One region of the Lysinibacillus sp. NPDC093210 genome, then DNA from elsewhere that is predicted to be linked to it. Evidence: riboswitches for the same ligand, from Rfam matches in the RefSeq annotation. Region 1 holds a riboswitch; each other region holds the start of a gene.

Region 1 (4,220 bases):
GCTTTAACTGGCCGTTTGCCCATTTCAATTTATTTTGCCTGGTCTACATTTATCATGATGACAAATGCAAGTTTTACGCTAACATCTTATGAATGGCATGGTTTTGGGCTTAGCAACCCACTTTGGGCAGTTATTTTACTGTCAATTGGTGTAGCCATCGCCTTACATATTCGCTACTATCATTTCGACATTGTTTATCCTAGCGTGTTTATATGGGCCTATATTGGCATTGCATTCCATAATAACCTTGATGAATTACTTGTGACGACAGCGGCTTTATTTTTATGTGGCGTCCTAATTGTTGGTATCCTATTTGTCAAAAAAAAACCTGCTCACCGAAAATAAATCGGTAAGCAGGTTTTTCATTTAGCCTTATTTATCACTTGGCTATTTTATGCTTCATCTAACGAAGTTAAAATGATTGGTTTGTCTTTTGTAACAATAATAGAATGCTCAATTTGGGCAACTAATGATTTGTCAGGTGTAACAAATGTCCAGCCATCACCAGCTTCAACGATATGTTCTGCTTTCGCAGAAATAAACGGCTCAACTGCTAGCACCATACCTTCTTTCATAATTGTTGAATCCCAAGCATCGTAATAATTTAAAATATGGTTTGGCTCATCATGTAATGAACGACCTAATCCATGACCTGTTAAATTCATAATAACAGTTAAATCATTTGCATAAGCTTCACGCTCTACAGCTTTCCCAATTTGGTTTAATTTAGAACCTGCTTTTACTTTTGTCATAGCGCGATCAAAGGCACTTTTTGCTACGCGGCAAAGTTTTTCCTTATCCTCGTAACCTGCCCCTACTACAAATGAAATACCAGTATCTGCAAAATAGCCATTTAGAGAACCGGATACGTCAATATTTACAATATCCCCTTCTTGTATAACACGTTGTCCTGGAATACCGTGGGCAACTTCCTCATTGACACTAATACAAGTGTATCCTGGGAAATCATATTCACCTTTAGGACCAGAAATAGCTCCTGCTTCAGCAAACATGCTGCCTGCAATTTCATCTAATTCAAGTGTTGTCACACCCGGTTTTGTAGCTGCCTTCATTGCCTCACGAATTTCTGCACAAATGCGACCAATTTTTTTAAAGGCTTCAATTTCTTCTTGCGTTTTTACAATCATTTTTAACGTCCCTTTCATCTAATATCTATTCATTAATATAACATAACTTTATATGTCCATAACGCCAAACGCTTTAATTATTCTATGCTAACATTATTTCATAAGTACCTTGTAAATAAAAAACAGACCTTTTTATAAGTTCTTCGTCTAAAAAATAGCAACCCAATCACGTGGAGACCTTAGATTATAAAAAAAATAGCATACTAAGTAACACTTAGCATACTATTTTCACTTTTAGGACATTCTTATAGTGTTTAAGATTTCCGCTGCATTAATTGTGGCGCCGCTGTAAATAATAGCACAGCAACAATTGCTGTTAAAATTGTTGCTGGAAGCATGTATGTTCCATTGTAAATGATTGAATAAATCCATGCGTTTTGCTCGCCTGCATATTCTGCAAAAAATACCGCACCTGCAAACGTATGAGCTAAATAACGTAGGAAGCCTGCTAACACCGTACCGATTACAATGTAAAGGGCCATTTTCTTTTTGTTTAAGGCTGTTGTCGCTTTAAATACTGGTTCGCGTACTACTGCCGCTATCCCAACTACTGTAAATGCTACCCCGTAATCTAGTAATCCTTGAAGCCAATGCACAATGTAGGAGTTAAACATCGTTTGCATAACACCAATCAGTAAACCTGTTGTTAGCCCAGCAAAGAGGCCCCAACGAAATGCCATTAAGATGATTGGTATCATTACTAAGCTTACCGAGCCACCTTGTGCCCATACTTTAAAGGAAACTTGATCGAGTACAAGTCCTACCGCTGCGAAAATTGCAATTTCCACCAGCATGAGTAATCTTTTTTTGTCCATATTATTATTCTCTCCTTTGTTCCGATGTAGGATACAAGAGCAGGAATAGAAATCATTTTGAGATGCATGTCAATCCGGCATAAAAAAACGATGCCAGGACAGAGCCTCACATCGTAAAAGTGTCGGTTTCTATCCACATCCCTACGCAAGTGTTAACTTACAGGTTCGAAGAGTAAAGGCATTACGTGCCCAGTCTCAGCTGACATCATCAGCTCCCCTTGTGGTCGTTACATCTTATTTTTTTGTTGAACACCCTCATTGTACGCAAACACTTTTGTAATTACAACCTTTTCAACATTAATTTTTTTGAAACTTTCGAGTTTTCTATGCGTAAATAATTAAAAAGGAGGGACTACTATGGAGAATCAAAAAATTTTATCTGCCTTTAGTTATCTCAGTATTTTTTTTGCACCATTTATCGTTCCGTTAATCGTTTATTTTGTGTCTAAAGATAGTGATGTCAAGAGACACTCCATCAAAGCACTTATTTCTCATTTAATACCATTTGTCTTTGGTATCATTTTCTTTATCGTCTTTGTATTTTCTACTATGTCATTAAACACGTTTGATCCTTCGTCTAATGGGAATACATTTATTATCATATGGTTTGTATCTTTTGGTATTTATTTACTCGTTTCATTAGGCATTGTCATTTGGAATATTGTTCAAGCTGTACGCGTTATTCGTTAAAATTTTGTACTAAGGAGCTGTCGTATTCATGAAAGTATCGAAGGTAGTTAAAACTGCTATAAAATTAGCGCCCATCGTTATTCCTATTGTCAAAAAAGTGGTCGCAGCAAAAAAAGGAACAACACCAAACGTAACGACACACAAAAAATAATAGCCAATAGGCTCCTATAACGTAAAAACCCACTTGGCTTTCCTGCGGCGCAGCATTCTGTATGCCGCAGGAGACTTCGTGGGTTTTTACTTTGTTATGCATAAATTGTTTGAGTGACTGGCACTTTTGTTTGTCTAACCCTACTGGCAGTGCTATGAAAATTCAGAATTGTTTGAGTGACTGGCACTTATTTTACTTCAAAATGGGTTGTACTATGTCCGCTCAACGTTTTTTCAACGTGTAATACTGCCGGCATAGCAGCCTTTAACTCGGCCACATGTGAAATAACACCAATCATTCTTCCAGAGTCTTGTAAATCAATTAGCGTATCAATTGCTTTATTTAACGCTTCCTCATCCAATGAACCGAAGCCCTCGTCAATAAACATTGTTTCGATACGAATATTGCCTTGGAAGCTTTGAATTACATCGGCCATACCTAATGCAAGACTTAGTGATGCATTAAACTTCTCCCCACCTGATAATGTTTTGACATCTCTTAATTGATCTGTATACGCATCATAGACATCCAACCCAAGCCCACTTTGCTTCGCATGTTTCTCTAACCGATCTGAACGACGCAGTTCAAACTGTCCATTCGATAAATGGACTAAACGAATATTAGCTGCCGCAGTGATTTTATCTAAATAATTTATTTGAATATAACGCTCAAAGGAAAGTTTTTTCGGATTTTGACCATTCAACACTGTGTAAAGCTCTTTTACACGACCTGCTTCTTTTTCAAGGACACGGATTTCCTTTGCCGTTTCCTCTACTTTATCAATAAAGTCCGCACATGCCTTTGCATAGCTTTGCGTCTGTTGTAAGGTTTTAAATGCTTCCTCATATGTGGTACGGAGCATCTCAAGCTTTTCCTCTAATACTGCTAGATTTTGTTTCTCTTTTCCTTCAAGATGCTTTGCTCCATCTTCAATTTGTTGCTGTAAGGAATGCAGTTGTAATGTATAATCTCGACTTTCTTTACGTAAATCATCAATTTGACTAACGCTACGCTTTGCAGCAGCATAGTCTTCATAGGTTGCAAAACCAACATCTTTCATGCTTACTAAAAACTGTTCACGCTTGTCATTGAGTTTATTTAGCAATTCCTCATATGCTGTTTTTGCTAGTTCTTCTGCCATTGATGCTTTATTTGTTGCTTCCTTAGTCGCTTGTAAGTTTTGTTGTATTGCATTCCAAGCTGCCTGTAACGCCATTTTTCGAGATCCCACATCTGCAATCGTTTGTTTTAAAGCTCGTAATGACTGTACGTGTTCTGGTATTTGCTTTTGCTGTTCTTCTATAATCGCTTGCTGTTTTATTAACTCTTTCGATTGCTCTGCAAAATGTTGCTCTAATTGTAATTGTTTTTGTTGTAGCTGTTCATTTTTTTCTTGTTGCCCCTTTAGCTTAGCTC
Region 2 (4,220 bases), on a different contig from region 1:
CATCGTACTTGACCGTTCAGGAAGTATGTATGGCTCAAAATTAGAGCTAGCGAAAGAGGCGGCCGCGCGATCAGTTGAAATGTTACGCGATGAGGATTCGCTTGGGTTTATTGCCTTTGATGATCGACCTTGGGAAATCATTGAAACTGGACCGCTTGGTAATAAAGAGGAAGCAGTCGATACGATTTTATCGGTGACTCCTGGTGGTGGTACGGAAATATATAGCTCACTTGCAGCAGCATATGATAGTTTGGCAGATTTAAAATTGCAGAGGAAGCATATTATTTTATTAACTGATGGACAGTCGCAATCAGGCAATTATGAGGATTTAATTGAAAATGGTAAGGAACAAGGAATTACACTTTCTACAGTGGCGATTGGACAAGATGCAGATGGCAACTTACTACAGTCATTAAGTGAAATGGGTAGTGGTCGTTTCTATGATGTCATTGATGAACAAACAATTCCTTCAATTTTATCACGTGAGACAGCAATGATTTCACGTACTTATATAGAAGACAATCCATTTTACCCTACAATTTATAATGCAGCTGGATGGAATGCACTCTTTGCAAATGGTGTGCCACAAATGAATGCATATATTGGTACGACAGCGAAGCAGGGAGCTGCTGTGATAGCTGAAAGCGAGAAGGAAGACCCTGTATTGGCACAATGGCAATATGGACTTGGTAAAACTTTTGCTTTCACATCAGATTCGACAGGGAAATGGGCTGGTGACTGGGCAAGGTGGCAAGAATGGGGATCATTTTGGCAAACTATCATTTCGCAAATGCTACCAAGTTATAATGATGTAGCCTATGATGTACGTCTTGATACAGATGGCTCATTTATCATCACGGACCCGACAAATGAAGCTGCATTTTTAGATATTGTCGCTGTCGATGAATCTGGCGAGGAGCTTGATTTGCAGCTTGAAACGATTTCTGCCTCGCAAGTACGTGCAGTTGTCAAAGCTAAACCAGGGTTGATTTTTTTCCGTATTGCTGACGAAGAGCAGGCCATTTACCAGGCTGGTCTAAGCGTACCGTACAGTGCAGAATATGAATTACGTCCCGTGAATGAAACACTTGTTGAGCAACTAACGATGCAAACTGGTGGCTCTGTCTTGAAAGAACCACAAGACGTGTTCCGTAAGTTCACTAACAAAGGAGCAGAGCGCCAAAATATTGCAACATGGTTACTATTAACAGGGATGCTATTATTCTTCGTAGATATTACGATTCGACGCTTTGGATGGAGCTTCATACCAAGGCATAAGCAAAAAGAAAAGTCTATAGAAGAAGCAACCGTACAGGCGGAGGACACGAACGTTGCACAGTTATTAAAAGGAATGAAAAAACGCTCTTAATCAAAAAGACGATGGCACATTGCTCAAAGCATGTGCCATCGTCTTTTTTATAAACAAAGCTATTTCGTAAAAAGAATATGCGATGCGGTTTTCCGTAGATTGCTAGCAATCAAAATACCAAGAAATGCCCCAATTAAACTAGATGTCAAAAATGCAGGCATAAAAAATAAAGCACCTACAGATGTTCCCATTAATAATTGCGCATATGGTACAGCGACTAATGAGGCAAGGATACCTGTGCCAAATACTTCACCAACACCAGCTAGCCAGTTGTTGCGACTGTATTTATAAGCAAAAGCTGCACATGCTGCCCCGATGACACTGCCTGGAATCGCCAAAAGAGAGCCTGTACCTGTTAATATACGAATCAATGCTGTAACTATAGCAACGATGATAGAAGGCATAGGACCTAATAAAATGGCACAGATGACATTGATCGCATGTTGTACAGGATAAGCACGAGCAATGCCAGTTGGAATGGAGACAAAAATAGAGCCTGCTACTGCAATAGCTACTAATAAAGCCATAGTAGTTAGTTTTCGAATAGACATGATAGTTACTCCTTTTAGTTTTGTGGGATGAATCGCCGATAGAACAAAGTGAACCGCCGGTGAAATGCTAGAAATCGCCGATAGGCATCCCGAAATCGCCGATAAAACCGGACAAATCGCCGGTAGTCCTCGCAAAATCGCCGTTAGCACTGTCTAATGAATACAAAAAAGCCGCTCCCTTGTACGAAAGGAAGCGGCCTTGCAATTTAAAATTACACGAAAGCAAGCGTCGCCACTTCCCTCCGCTAGTATGAACTAGATCAGGTTCAAAGGGTTCGTATATGAGTATATACGTCTCAGCCTTGTAAAGACTCCCCTAGTGGTGTTAAACGATTTAATTTTTCGATAATAAATGTACCATATTACAAATAATTGTCAATGGACTAATTTGAATCAGGTTGCATAAGATGCGGCGCCTTTTTCAATGTCCAAATGAGCGCTAGTAAGAAGCATGTCATTAAAATAATTGCCCCAAATATATACGGACTGTTCATATTCCAATCGAATAAAAGACCCGCAAGTGCAGGACCAATCATATTTCCAAGACTCATATAGGCATTGGTAAGTCCAGCCGCTAAACCTTGTTCATTGCCAGCAAGTTTAGAAATCAGTGTGTTGACGGCTGGGCGAATAAGTGTTGTTGCCGTTGAGAAAATCGTTGCGACAACTAAAATAAGTGCAAAGCCAGAAACAAATAATATTAGGAAAATAGCTACAGCAGCAATAAATAAATTGACTAATACAACTTTCATTTCCCCAAAGCGCTTAAAGAGTGGTGTGATGATGAACATCTGCACCACAACACCAAATGCACCACCTACAGTTAAAATTATCGCAATATCGGTAGGTGTATAGTTAAATTTGTCTGTCACAAATAATGATAATGTCGTTTGGAAATTGGCGATGCCGAACGAGAACACTAGCATAATAATCAACATGACAAAGTATGGCATTTGGACTGAACGTGCCATCTGCCTCACAAGATTATCTTGCTTTTGTGCTTTCTGAGCTGCACTTGGTTTTGTAGAAGGTAATAACAACAATGAAAGGATAGAGGCAATAATAGCTGCTCCTCCAGCCATAAAGAATGGGAAATGCAAACTAACTTTAGATAAGAATCCACCAATACCTGGTCCAATCATAAAACCAAGAGACATTGCGGCACCTAACATGCCCATTCCTTTACCTCGTTCTTCATACGTTGTGATATCTGCTACAAACGCCATAATTGGAGGTGCTACAAAGGCAGAACCTAAACCTCCTAAGAAACGAGCAACAAAAAGCATCCATACGTCTGTAGATAGCCCGAACGATATTTGCCCAATACCAGTTACAATCAGACCAAAAACAATCAAGTTTTTTCGACCATATCGATCCGAAAGATTCCCAGCAATTGGAGAAAAAATGAATTGTGCAAAGGCGAACGTTGCAATTAACATGCCAAGAACTTGTCCTGCTGCACCAAATATGTGTAAATACTTTGGCATAACAGGAATAATAATTCCGATACTCCCCATTGCGATAAACATATTAAACATTAAAATATACAAAGCCGCCTTGTTTGACTTCTGCTGGGTCATTGAATCCCCCCCTTTTTTTTATATTGAAACATTATTCCAGTCTATCATAAAGAAATATTGCTTGGCTATTGGATTATAGTCGTAGATGAATGACCTGATCATTCATCTACGAAGACATTGTTTATCCTCTAAATAATACCGTTGATTTCCACTACTGGTGTCGCTTTCCGCGGGCACACCGTAAGCCGCAACCCTCCGCTCCAATCAACTGAACACATCGGAAGTGAAATTCTATCTTAGTACTATCAAAAGAAAAAATGACAAAAGACACCAAGTGTTTTGAACTCTTGATGCCTTTTGTCGACTCTCTAAGAGAGAAAAATATTGTTTTTTCTCATTAGTATTTATCGAATACTCATTTTAAATTCTAAAAACAACTCATTGTATTTGCCTAAATAATCTGGCCCTAGGTTTTTATATACTTCTAATGTTTTACGTTGCTCCTCGGAAGGGTAGAAGCGCTCATCAGTAACAACTTCTTTATCCATTAAGTTCATTGCTGCAATATTAGGAGTAGAATAACCTACATAATCAGCATTTTGAGCACCAGATTCCTCTTTCAACATAAAGTTAATAAAAGCATGTGCACCATCAACATTTTTCGAAGTTTTCGGGATAACCATATTGTCAAACCACAAGTTTGAGCCTTCTTCTGGAACAGCAAAGTCTAAGTCTTCATTTTCAAATAACATATCTGCTGCTTGACCAGACCATGTGAGA
Region 3 (4,220 bases), on a different contig from region 1:
TGCTAAAAATAACGCCTCTTCAATACTATGTGTAACAAACAAGATTGATTTTTTATGTTCCTCCCAAATGGATAACAGCCATGCCTGCATTTCTAATCTTGTAAACTCATCCAGCGCTGAAAACGGCTCATCTAGGCATAAGATTGGTTTCTCACTGACGATAGCTCGCAGAAATGATACACGTTGCTGCATGCCCCCTGATAAAGCATGAGGATAAGCATTTTCAAAAGAGGATAGGCCAACCTTTTCTAGCCATTTTCTTGCAAGTTCTATATTAGGTCGCTGCTGCAATTCTTCTACGATTGTGACATTTTCCAAAATTGTCCGCCATGGTAATAAGCAAGGTTGCTGTGGCATGTAACCAATAGTGCCTGTTTTTTGCTGAATGTCGTCTCCATTTAACAAAATAGCACCATGATTCAAAGGCGTTATTCCTCCTATTAATTGAAAGAGAGTGCTTTTACCACTACCAGAGGGACCAATGATCGCCACAAATTCGCCTTCCTTAACGGTAAAAGATAAGTTTTTAACTACTTCAAGCGAGCCAAAGGATTTAGAAATGTCTTGAATGTTCAGCATGTGATCCCCTCCCCTTTACAACAAGCTTTTCAACAAAACGAATAACACTAAATAGCAATAAACTTAACAAAACTATCGCAAATATCGCCACAAATACACGATCCGTACGAAACGATGATTGAGCAAGTGTCATATAGACACCAATCCCCTTTTTCGCTCCAAGCCATTCTGCGATGACAGCTCCCATCACACTATAAGTCGCTGCAATTTTAATACCAGAAAATATAGAAGGATAAGCAAAAGGCCATTCTAATTTCCAAAATGTTTGACCTTTTGTTGCACCAATCATTGAAAAATAATGCTTAAGCTCAGCTGATGTTTGACGAAATCCATCCATTGCCGCAATAACGATCGGAAAAAAGCAAACGAGACAAATAATAATCAGCTTCGGTAACAGCCCGAAACCAAACCAAATAATTAATAAAGGTGCAAGGACTAGGACAGGCACATTTTGTGACACAATTAAAATCGGATACACAAATGCCCTTACCGTCGCTGAGCGGTGTAATAATATCGCAACACTCAAGCCGAAAAATATACCAATAGCAAGGCCAAGTACCGCTAGCTGTATAGTGGCGAACACATGGGGCATAAACGTTTCATAAGAGTGAACACCCTCAGTAACGATGGCACTCGGTGCTGGTAATAGCCAATGTGGGATGTCAGCCAAACGGATAATGATTTCCCAAATAACTAACAGGAAGGCGATAAAAATAATCGACCTTCCTTTCGTTACTACCTGTTTCATCCTCGATACTTCTCCGTCAACGTCCCCATTGTAATGCCAGTTGGCTGATATAAAATTTTTACTTGCGTAATAACATTAATGGCACCCAATTCAATCATTTTTTTATTCATCTTTTCAATAATTTGCAGTAAGGTAGACAGTTCACCTTCCATAGTCGTTTCTAGTGGCTGCACTTCATAGCGCACACCTGAAGCATCGATAATCGCAATCGCCGCATCAACGAAAGGAATTACATCCTCGTATTTTTCTGTTTTAGGTATAATTTGTACACTAATTAATGAATTAGCCATTTATTTTGCTCCTTTCTCTGGTAAGAAATCATTTGTAAAAGCTTGATCTGCATGGAATTCGCCTTCTAAAACGTTGTTCTTTGTCATCCATTCCGCATAGTTTTCCCAAACTGCTAATTTTTGTTCGCCCCATTGCGCTGCATCATCTTGATATTTGTTTGCTAACCATTCCTGACTTTTATGCACAAGTGCTTTATCTAAGTCAGGTACCGCTTCAAGCAATATATCAGCCGCTTCACTAGGATGTTCAATCGCATACTCATAACCTTTTGTAGTAGCTGCAACAAATGCCTTTACCACATCAGGATTATCCTTAATCATCTTTTCATTCGTTGCAAGTACAGGTGTATAATAATCGAGTTGCTCACTATAGTCTGTTAAATACTGCATATTTAATTTTTCTCCACGAAGCTCCGCCTCAATACCTGTCCAAGCATAATAGATCCATGCAAAATCAATATCCTTCTGCATCATTGTGAAAAAGTCTAAATCTCCAGCATTAACGATATCTAATTTCTTAATGTCGGCATGTTCTTTTTGCATAAGAGATTGTAAAACAGCTTGTTCAACTGGGGAACCCCAGCCACCATATGTTTTTCCTTCATAATCCTTTGGTGACGTAATACCTTTTGAAGCATCTGATGCAAAGCCAGATGTATTATGCTGAATAATTGCGGCAATCGATACTAGCGGTACATCCTGTACACGTGCTTGGGTAATACCTTCCTGATAGCTTACGCCAAACTGCGCTTTGCCCGATGCAACAAGCTGATCTGCACCAGCATCACCAGGTAAGATAATGTCTACGTCTAAACCTTGCTCCTCAAAGTAGCCGAGCTTTTTCGCAACATAAAGTCCTGTATGATTTGTATTAGGTGTCCAGTCCAGTACAACGGATACCTTTTTCAATGTGCTTGTTTCCTCTTTGTCCTCTTTTTCGCTACAACCAACTAATGTTAATAATGCAGCAACAAGAACGAAAAACCACTTTTTCATGCTGTGTCCTCCAAGTCTAGTAGTTTGAAAGTGTTCATGATTGAATGTTTTCACCAGAAAAAGGTATTCTAAGGCCATTTGCATCGCTTATGATAGATTACTCCTAGTTATAGGCGGAATAATGAATCCTAAACAAAAAACGCCTAGGAATTATCCCAGACGTTTGCAAACGGTATCAAAAAATAGTATACGAATATTTTTGAATAGATGTTCCCTACGCTGGTACGAGCCAAATCAGGTTCAAAGGGTCAGCATCTAAATGGACGCAATCTCAGCTGGCAACTTCCAGCCCCCCTACATTCTTAACTTATGAACTTTTCGTTGATTATTATACCCATATCTATCGTAAAATGACAAGCTAGTAATTTCAAACGCGATAAAATTTAAGTTGTTATTAAAAGATTATTGTAATTACTACCAAAACTTATCCGAAAAAATGTAACTATTTGTATTTTAATAAGTCTACTAGAAAAAAAGAGACTTTGAGGTGGTCATTTGAAAAAATCGTTTTTCTTAAAATTATTAGTAATTCTATTTGGACTTTCTGCCTGTACTGATGAAAATATTAGTGGAAATACACAATTATTAGAGGCGTTTTATAAAGACGCGAAAATTGTAAATGTAGATAAAGTTATCATACAGGATGGTTCAACTGGAGCTTCTAAAACGATTACTAAGCAAGCTGACATCAATGAATTTCTAGCTTTAATTAAAGAAATAATATTTACGCCTCAAGATAATCAAGAAGAACGTGTCGGCTGGCGGTATAGTATTACGCTTTTGGATGGTAAAAAGGAATTTAAATTTACTTTACATCACATTGACAATATCTATTACGATTCAAAACCGGATATTTATCCAATTGTAAATAACTATTACAAACAGTTAGAAATTGTTGAAGAATAGAAGCCTTACTAACGACCTATGATTATAGAGGTCTTTTTTTCTGTTATTGAAAATGACTCAACAGTTTTTTTATGTTTTCAAGTGCTAACATTTCTCCTTTTTCAAACTAGTTGAAAGCAATAAAACTACCATTAAAAAAAGCCCAGTTCTTATGATAGAACATGGGCAAAGTAGTTTGTTACTCTTCTTTTTTCCTTTTAACTACATGTGAAATGGCACCATCTGTAGCGATATCGACTTTGAAGGAGCCGTTTGAATGACGATCAGCGCGTGTTAACCCTTTGACATCAATGATTTCTTGCACGCCCTTATCCGTTTCAACAATAACCTGTTCCTCATCACTAGCCCTTACAACCGCAACAATTCGGTGTGGATTCGCTTTTAATTCTGTTAACACTTTTAACCCGCGTTTTGCACGACTAGCTATATCGACTTCGGCAACATTCATCTTTTTCACGGCACCACGCTGTGTAACAATTACAACGTACTCCGTGTCAGACGGTTTTAATATTGTGACACCAACCAATTCTTCCCCATCTTTTAAAGTAATACCTTTCACACCACCAGTTTTAACGCCAGTGACAGGCAGCTCTTCAATCGGGAATCGGATAGCATATGCAGTATCTGTGATTAATAACAATTCGGCATCATCCGATACAATGTCCGCAAGTATCATTTCATCACCCGATTTCACATTCATC
Region 4 (4,220 bases), on a different contig from region 1:
CCACACATCGAGCAAAAATGTGCCGTTTTCGCTCCTTCTGCAGGTAATGTTTCATCGTGGTATTCTACAGCTCGTTCTGGATCTAACGATAAATTAAATTGATCTCGCCAACGAAACTCAAAGCGAGCCTTCGAAAGAGCGTCATCTCGCTGCTGTGCACCAGGATGACCTTTAGCTAAATCCGCTGCATGTGCTGCAATTTTATATGTGATAACACCTACACGAACATCTTCTCGATTTGGTAACCCTAAATGTTCCTTCGGTGTTACATAGCACAGCATGGCTGTTCCAAACCAACCAATCATTGCAGCGCCAATAGCAGATGTAATATGATCATAGCCAGGTGCAATATCCGTTGTTAGAGGACCCAATGTATAAAATGGTGCTTCTTTACAAACTTCTAATTGCTTGTCCATATTTTCCTTAATAAGATGCATTGGCACGTGCCCAGGTCCCTCTACCATCACTTGTACATCATGCTTCCAGGCAATTTGCGTTAACTCCCCTAGTGTTTCAAGCTCTGCGAACTGTGCCTCGTCATTGGCATCGGCAATTGAACCAGGACGTAAACCATCCCCTAACGAAAAGGCAACATCATACGTTTTCATAATTTCGCAAATTTCTTCAAAATGAGTATATAAGAAATTTTCTTGGTGATGGAATAGACACCACTGTGCCATAATTGAGCCTCCACGCGATACAATGCCCGTTACACGATTAGCCGTAAGTGGTACATATCGCAGCAACACGCCTGCATGAATCGTGAAGTAGTCAACCCCTTGCTCGGCTTGCTCGATTAGCGTGTCACGATACACCTCCCACGTTAAATCCTCAGCAACGCCATTTACCTTTTCAAGTGCCTGATAAATTGGTACTGTTCCAACAGGCACAGCAGCATTACGAATAATCCATTCGCGGGTTGTATGAATGTGCTTACCAGTAGATAAATCCATAATATTATCAGCACCCCATCGTGTTGCCCATGTCATTTTTTCAACTTCCTCTGCGATGGATGAAGTTACAGCTGAATTTCCAATATTGGCGTTAATTTTTACATGGAAGTTACGGCCGATAATCATCGGTTCCGCCTCCGGATGATTTATATTAGATGGCATTATAGCTCGCCCCTCAGCAATTTCTGCACGTACAAATTCTGGTTTTAAATTTTCACGAATCGCTACAAATTCCATTTCTGGAGTAATAATTCCTTGTCTTGCATAGTGCAGCTGTGTCACATTACGGCCTTTTTTCGCACGTAAAGGTTTGCGAGAAAGCTTTGGAAAAACATTTTCCTTTATGCGCGGGTCATCCACATTACGAAACCCATTATCCTCTGGCTTAATGGTGCGCCCCTCATATTCCTCTACATCGCCCCGTTCTTTCATCCACGCACTACGCAAAGCTGGTAAACCCTTTGTAATATCGACTTTGTAAGTTGGATCCGTATAAGGTCCACTCGTATCATAAACTCGTACAGGCGCATTATTCTCTTCACCAAAGCTACCCGTTGTGGGGCTTAGCTTAATTTCACGCATTGGCACTAATATATCTGGGCGTGATCCTTCTACATATACTTTTTTACTTCCGTCAAAGCTTGTCATAATGTTCATGTTTTTTTCGCTAACTGTTGTCATTTACTATTCCGCTCCCTTTTACGTAAATTATTAAAAGGACCGAATCTAGCCCACTCCAACAAGTAGCATTACAAATAAAAAGCCGAATCCAAAAAAATATTGGATCCGGCTGTACATGTAAGGTTACATTTATCGCAAAGTTCAAGGAGTGCGAAGTTCATTAACTTTCCCACGCTGGTATGAGCCAGATCAGGTCCAAAGGGTCAAGAAACCTCAATGCGTTTCCCTCTCAGCCCGACTCATCAGACTCCCCTAGTTAAGCTATTCAGTTTGATGCTAGTGTAACAGATATTCCTAATAGATGGAAGTCATTAAGTAAATAGAATTTCTGCCATATAAATTACGATTGTTACTGTAATACAGCTAACAATTGTTGAAAAAAGCACTGTTTGTGCAGCCGTTTCTGACCCTAAATCATATTCTAGGGCTAGACTCGAGCTATTACGTGAAGTGGGAAATGCACTCGCAATAAAGAGCGATTGGGCCACAACGCCATCTAAGCCGAGGACAAAAATTATTAGCAATGCAACAGCTGGACCTACTACAAGTCGTGTAAAACAGCTGACAAACACAGTTCTATTGAACATTGATTTAATTTCAAGCTGAGATAGTTGCGCACCGAGCGTAATAAGAGCAACAGCGATAAACCCGTCAGCAACATGGTCAATTGGAATACGGATAAATTGAGGAATGCCAATATTAAAGAAATTCATTGCCACACCTATAATGAGCGCATGAATAATCGGCATTTTCAGGAAGTCCTTCACAATGGCCATACCTGATTTAGTTGAAGAAATTAAATTATATAAACCATATGTATAGGTCGTTACATTTTGAAAAATAACGAGAATAACTTGAATGGCCACCCCAATTGGTTGTGTCACAAAAATCATTTGAGCCACCGGAATACCATAGTTGCCAGAGTTAATGAGTACAACACTATTTTTAAATACTGCTGCCTCTGTTTTCTTTAAGCCTAGCCCCTTCGCTATAAAATGACTAAGCACCATTTGACTCCCAATAAAGAGCACAATAAATAATGCCACTTCACCAAGCACCGATAGTTCCACACTCGTTTCATATAAATTTACAAACACAGCTGCTGGCATAAAACAATATGTAATAAGCTGGGATAGGGCTTTTAAATTAAATTGAAATTTCCTCTGTAAAAACGCCCCAAGTACAAGCAACACCAAAATAGGCGCAACAATTTTAAAGAAAATCATACCGAGATACATCATGGAGGCGCCCCCCTTTCATCTTTCTATAGTAAAACTGTTCCCAAACTGGGTCAATGCCCTTCTCTGCTCTACCGTTTACATAAAAAGAGACTGTCCTTTTCCAAGGACAGTCTCAACGTGTCTACAAAAGGCATCAAGAAGTTTTACCAGCGATTTCTCAAAGGTTATCGGCGATTTCCGAGGGTTTACTGGCGATTCAGCCTGGTTTATCGGCGATTCTTCCAAGTTTTATGGCGATTCCTGAAATCTACGACAATATAATTAGCCTTAAAATGCACCAGCTTAATTATGCAAGTTTAAATCGATTCACGACTTCTTGTAGCTCTTTAGAAATTTGGTTCATATTATTAATTGATTCTGCAACCTTTTGCATTTCTGCCTGTTGATCCACAGCAGATGCACTTACTTGTTCAGCAGAAGCTGCAGTTTCCTCTGAAACGGCAGAAATACTTTGAATCGCTGTAACTGCCTGATCTTTTTGCTCTAACATTTGTGAAAGATTTGACAATAGGTCATTAATTGCCGTTGCAATAGAATGAGAAAGCTCATTATTATTTTTAAAAGCTTGCTCTGTATTTTGCACTGATTCATTTTGAGCTTGCATCAAATCTGCATTTGAAGCAATAACAGACACTGTTTGCTTCGCGTCTTCTAGAATGCTAGTCACTGTTTTCTTAATAACTTCTGTTTCGTTTTTAGACTGTTCCGCTAGTTTACGAACTTCTTCCGCTACTACTGCAAAGCCTTTCCCATGCTCTCCTGCACGAGCAGCCTCAATACTTGCATTTAACGCTAGTAGGTTGGTTTGCTCCGTTACTCCTTGAATGGATACAATAATTTGGTTGATATTTCTGATGTTGCTAGATAAAGATTCCATCTGACTTTGAATGCGGACATTCATTTCATTTGTTTCTGCATTTCGATCACGTAAGCTTTCAACTTCTTTCATGCCCTGCTCTGTAGAAGCTTTTGTTTTCATCGACAGCTCATCCATTTGCTTGGAAAGCATTGTAATGGTGTCAATTTGATCGGATAAATCAATCATTCGATAATTTGTTTCTTCAGTATCCTCCGATTGTTTCGAAGCACCTTGCGCAATTTCATTGATAGCTACAGATACTTCCTGATTAGAAGCGACAATTTCATTAAATGCTTCATTGACATCATCTGATGATTGATTAAGTAATGTTGATGAATTTAATACCGTATGTATGGCATCATTCGTTTTGTCCAGCATATTATTATAGGCTACTGCAACAGCACCAATTTCATCTGATTTTATAAATTTTTCATCTATTTTTTTAGTTAAATCGCCTTCTGCCGCAGTTTCAATAGAGGCACGTAA

The links. A riboswitch is a leader RNA that binds a small molecule or an ion and turns the genes downstream of it on or off. The one in region 1 is predicted to bind thiamine pyrophosphate.
Region 2: linked by a shared signal. The riboswitch ahead of thiW (energy coupling factor transporter S component ThiW) and the one ahead of thiT (energy-coupled thiamine transporter ThiT) in region 1 are both predicted to bind thiamine pyrophosphate.
Region 3: linked by a shared signal. The riboswitch ahead of ACIP9C_RS13800 (ABC transporter substrate-binding protein) and the one ahead of thiT (energy-coupled thiamine transporter ThiT) in region 1 are both predicted to bind thiamine pyrophosphate.
Region 4: linked by a shared signal. The riboswitch ahead of thiC (phosphomethylpyrimidine synthase ThiC) and the one ahead of thiT (energy-coupled thiamine transporter ThiT) in region 1 are both predicted to bind thiamine pyrophosphate.

Annotation. Positions count from the first base shown of each region.
Region 1 is NZ_JBIVOE010000010.1:91,707-95,926, reverse strand. Features, by position in the region: gene ACIP9C_RS20085 (hypothetical protein) at 1-345, shown strand, start outside; gene map (type I methionyl aminopeptidase) at 393-1,148, opposite strand; gene thiT (energy-coupled thiamine transporter ThiT) at 1,403-1,963, opposite strand; TPP riboswitch at 2,085-2,192, opposite strand; gene ACIP9C_RS20070 (magnetosome magnetite crystal formation protein family) at 2,321-2,653, shown strand; gene ACIP9C_RS20065 (hypothetical protein) at 2,682-2,804, shown strand; gene ACIP9C_RS20060 (AAA family ATPase) at 2,992-4,220, opposite strand, start outside.
Region 2 is NZ_JBIVOE010000002.1:589,172-593,391, reverse strand. Features, by position in the region: gene ACIP9C_RS08390 (VWA domain-containing protein) at 1-1,369, shown strand, start outside; gene thiW (energy coupling factor transporter S component ThiW) at 1,429-1,920, opposite strand; TPP riboswitch at 2,141-2,248, opposite strand; gene ACIP9C_RS08380 (MFS transporter) at 2,304-3,500, opposite strand; gene ACIP9C_RS08375 (ABC transporter substrate-binding protein) at 3,845-4,220, opposite strand, start outside.
Region 3 is NZ_JBIVOE010000005.1:105,770-109,989, forward strand. Features, by position in the region: gene ACIP9C_RS13785 (ABC transporter ATP-binding protein) at 1-579, opposite strand, end outside; gene ACIP9C_RS13790 (ABC transporter permease) at 554-1,327, opposite strand; gene ACIP9C_RS13795 (thiamine-binding protein) at 1,324-1,617, opposite strand; gene ACIP9C_RS13800 (ABC transporter substrate-binding protein) at 1,618-2,613, opposite strand; TPP riboswitch at 2,808-2,919, opposite strand; gene ACIP9C_RS13805 (hypothetical protein) at 3,109-3,519, shown strand; gene parC (DNA topoisomerase IV subunit A) at 3,698-4,220, opposite strand, start outside.
Region 4 is NZ_JBIVOE010000011.1:93,269-97,488, reverse strand. Features, by position in the region: gene thiC (phosphomethylpyrimidine synthase ThiC) at 1-1,634, opposite strand, end outside; TPP riboswitch at 1,784-1,898, opposite strand; gene ACIP9C_RS20750 (AEC family transporter) at 1,946-2,875, opposite strand; gene ACIP9C_RS20745 (methyl-accepting chemotaxis protein) at 3,162-4,220, opposite strand, start outside.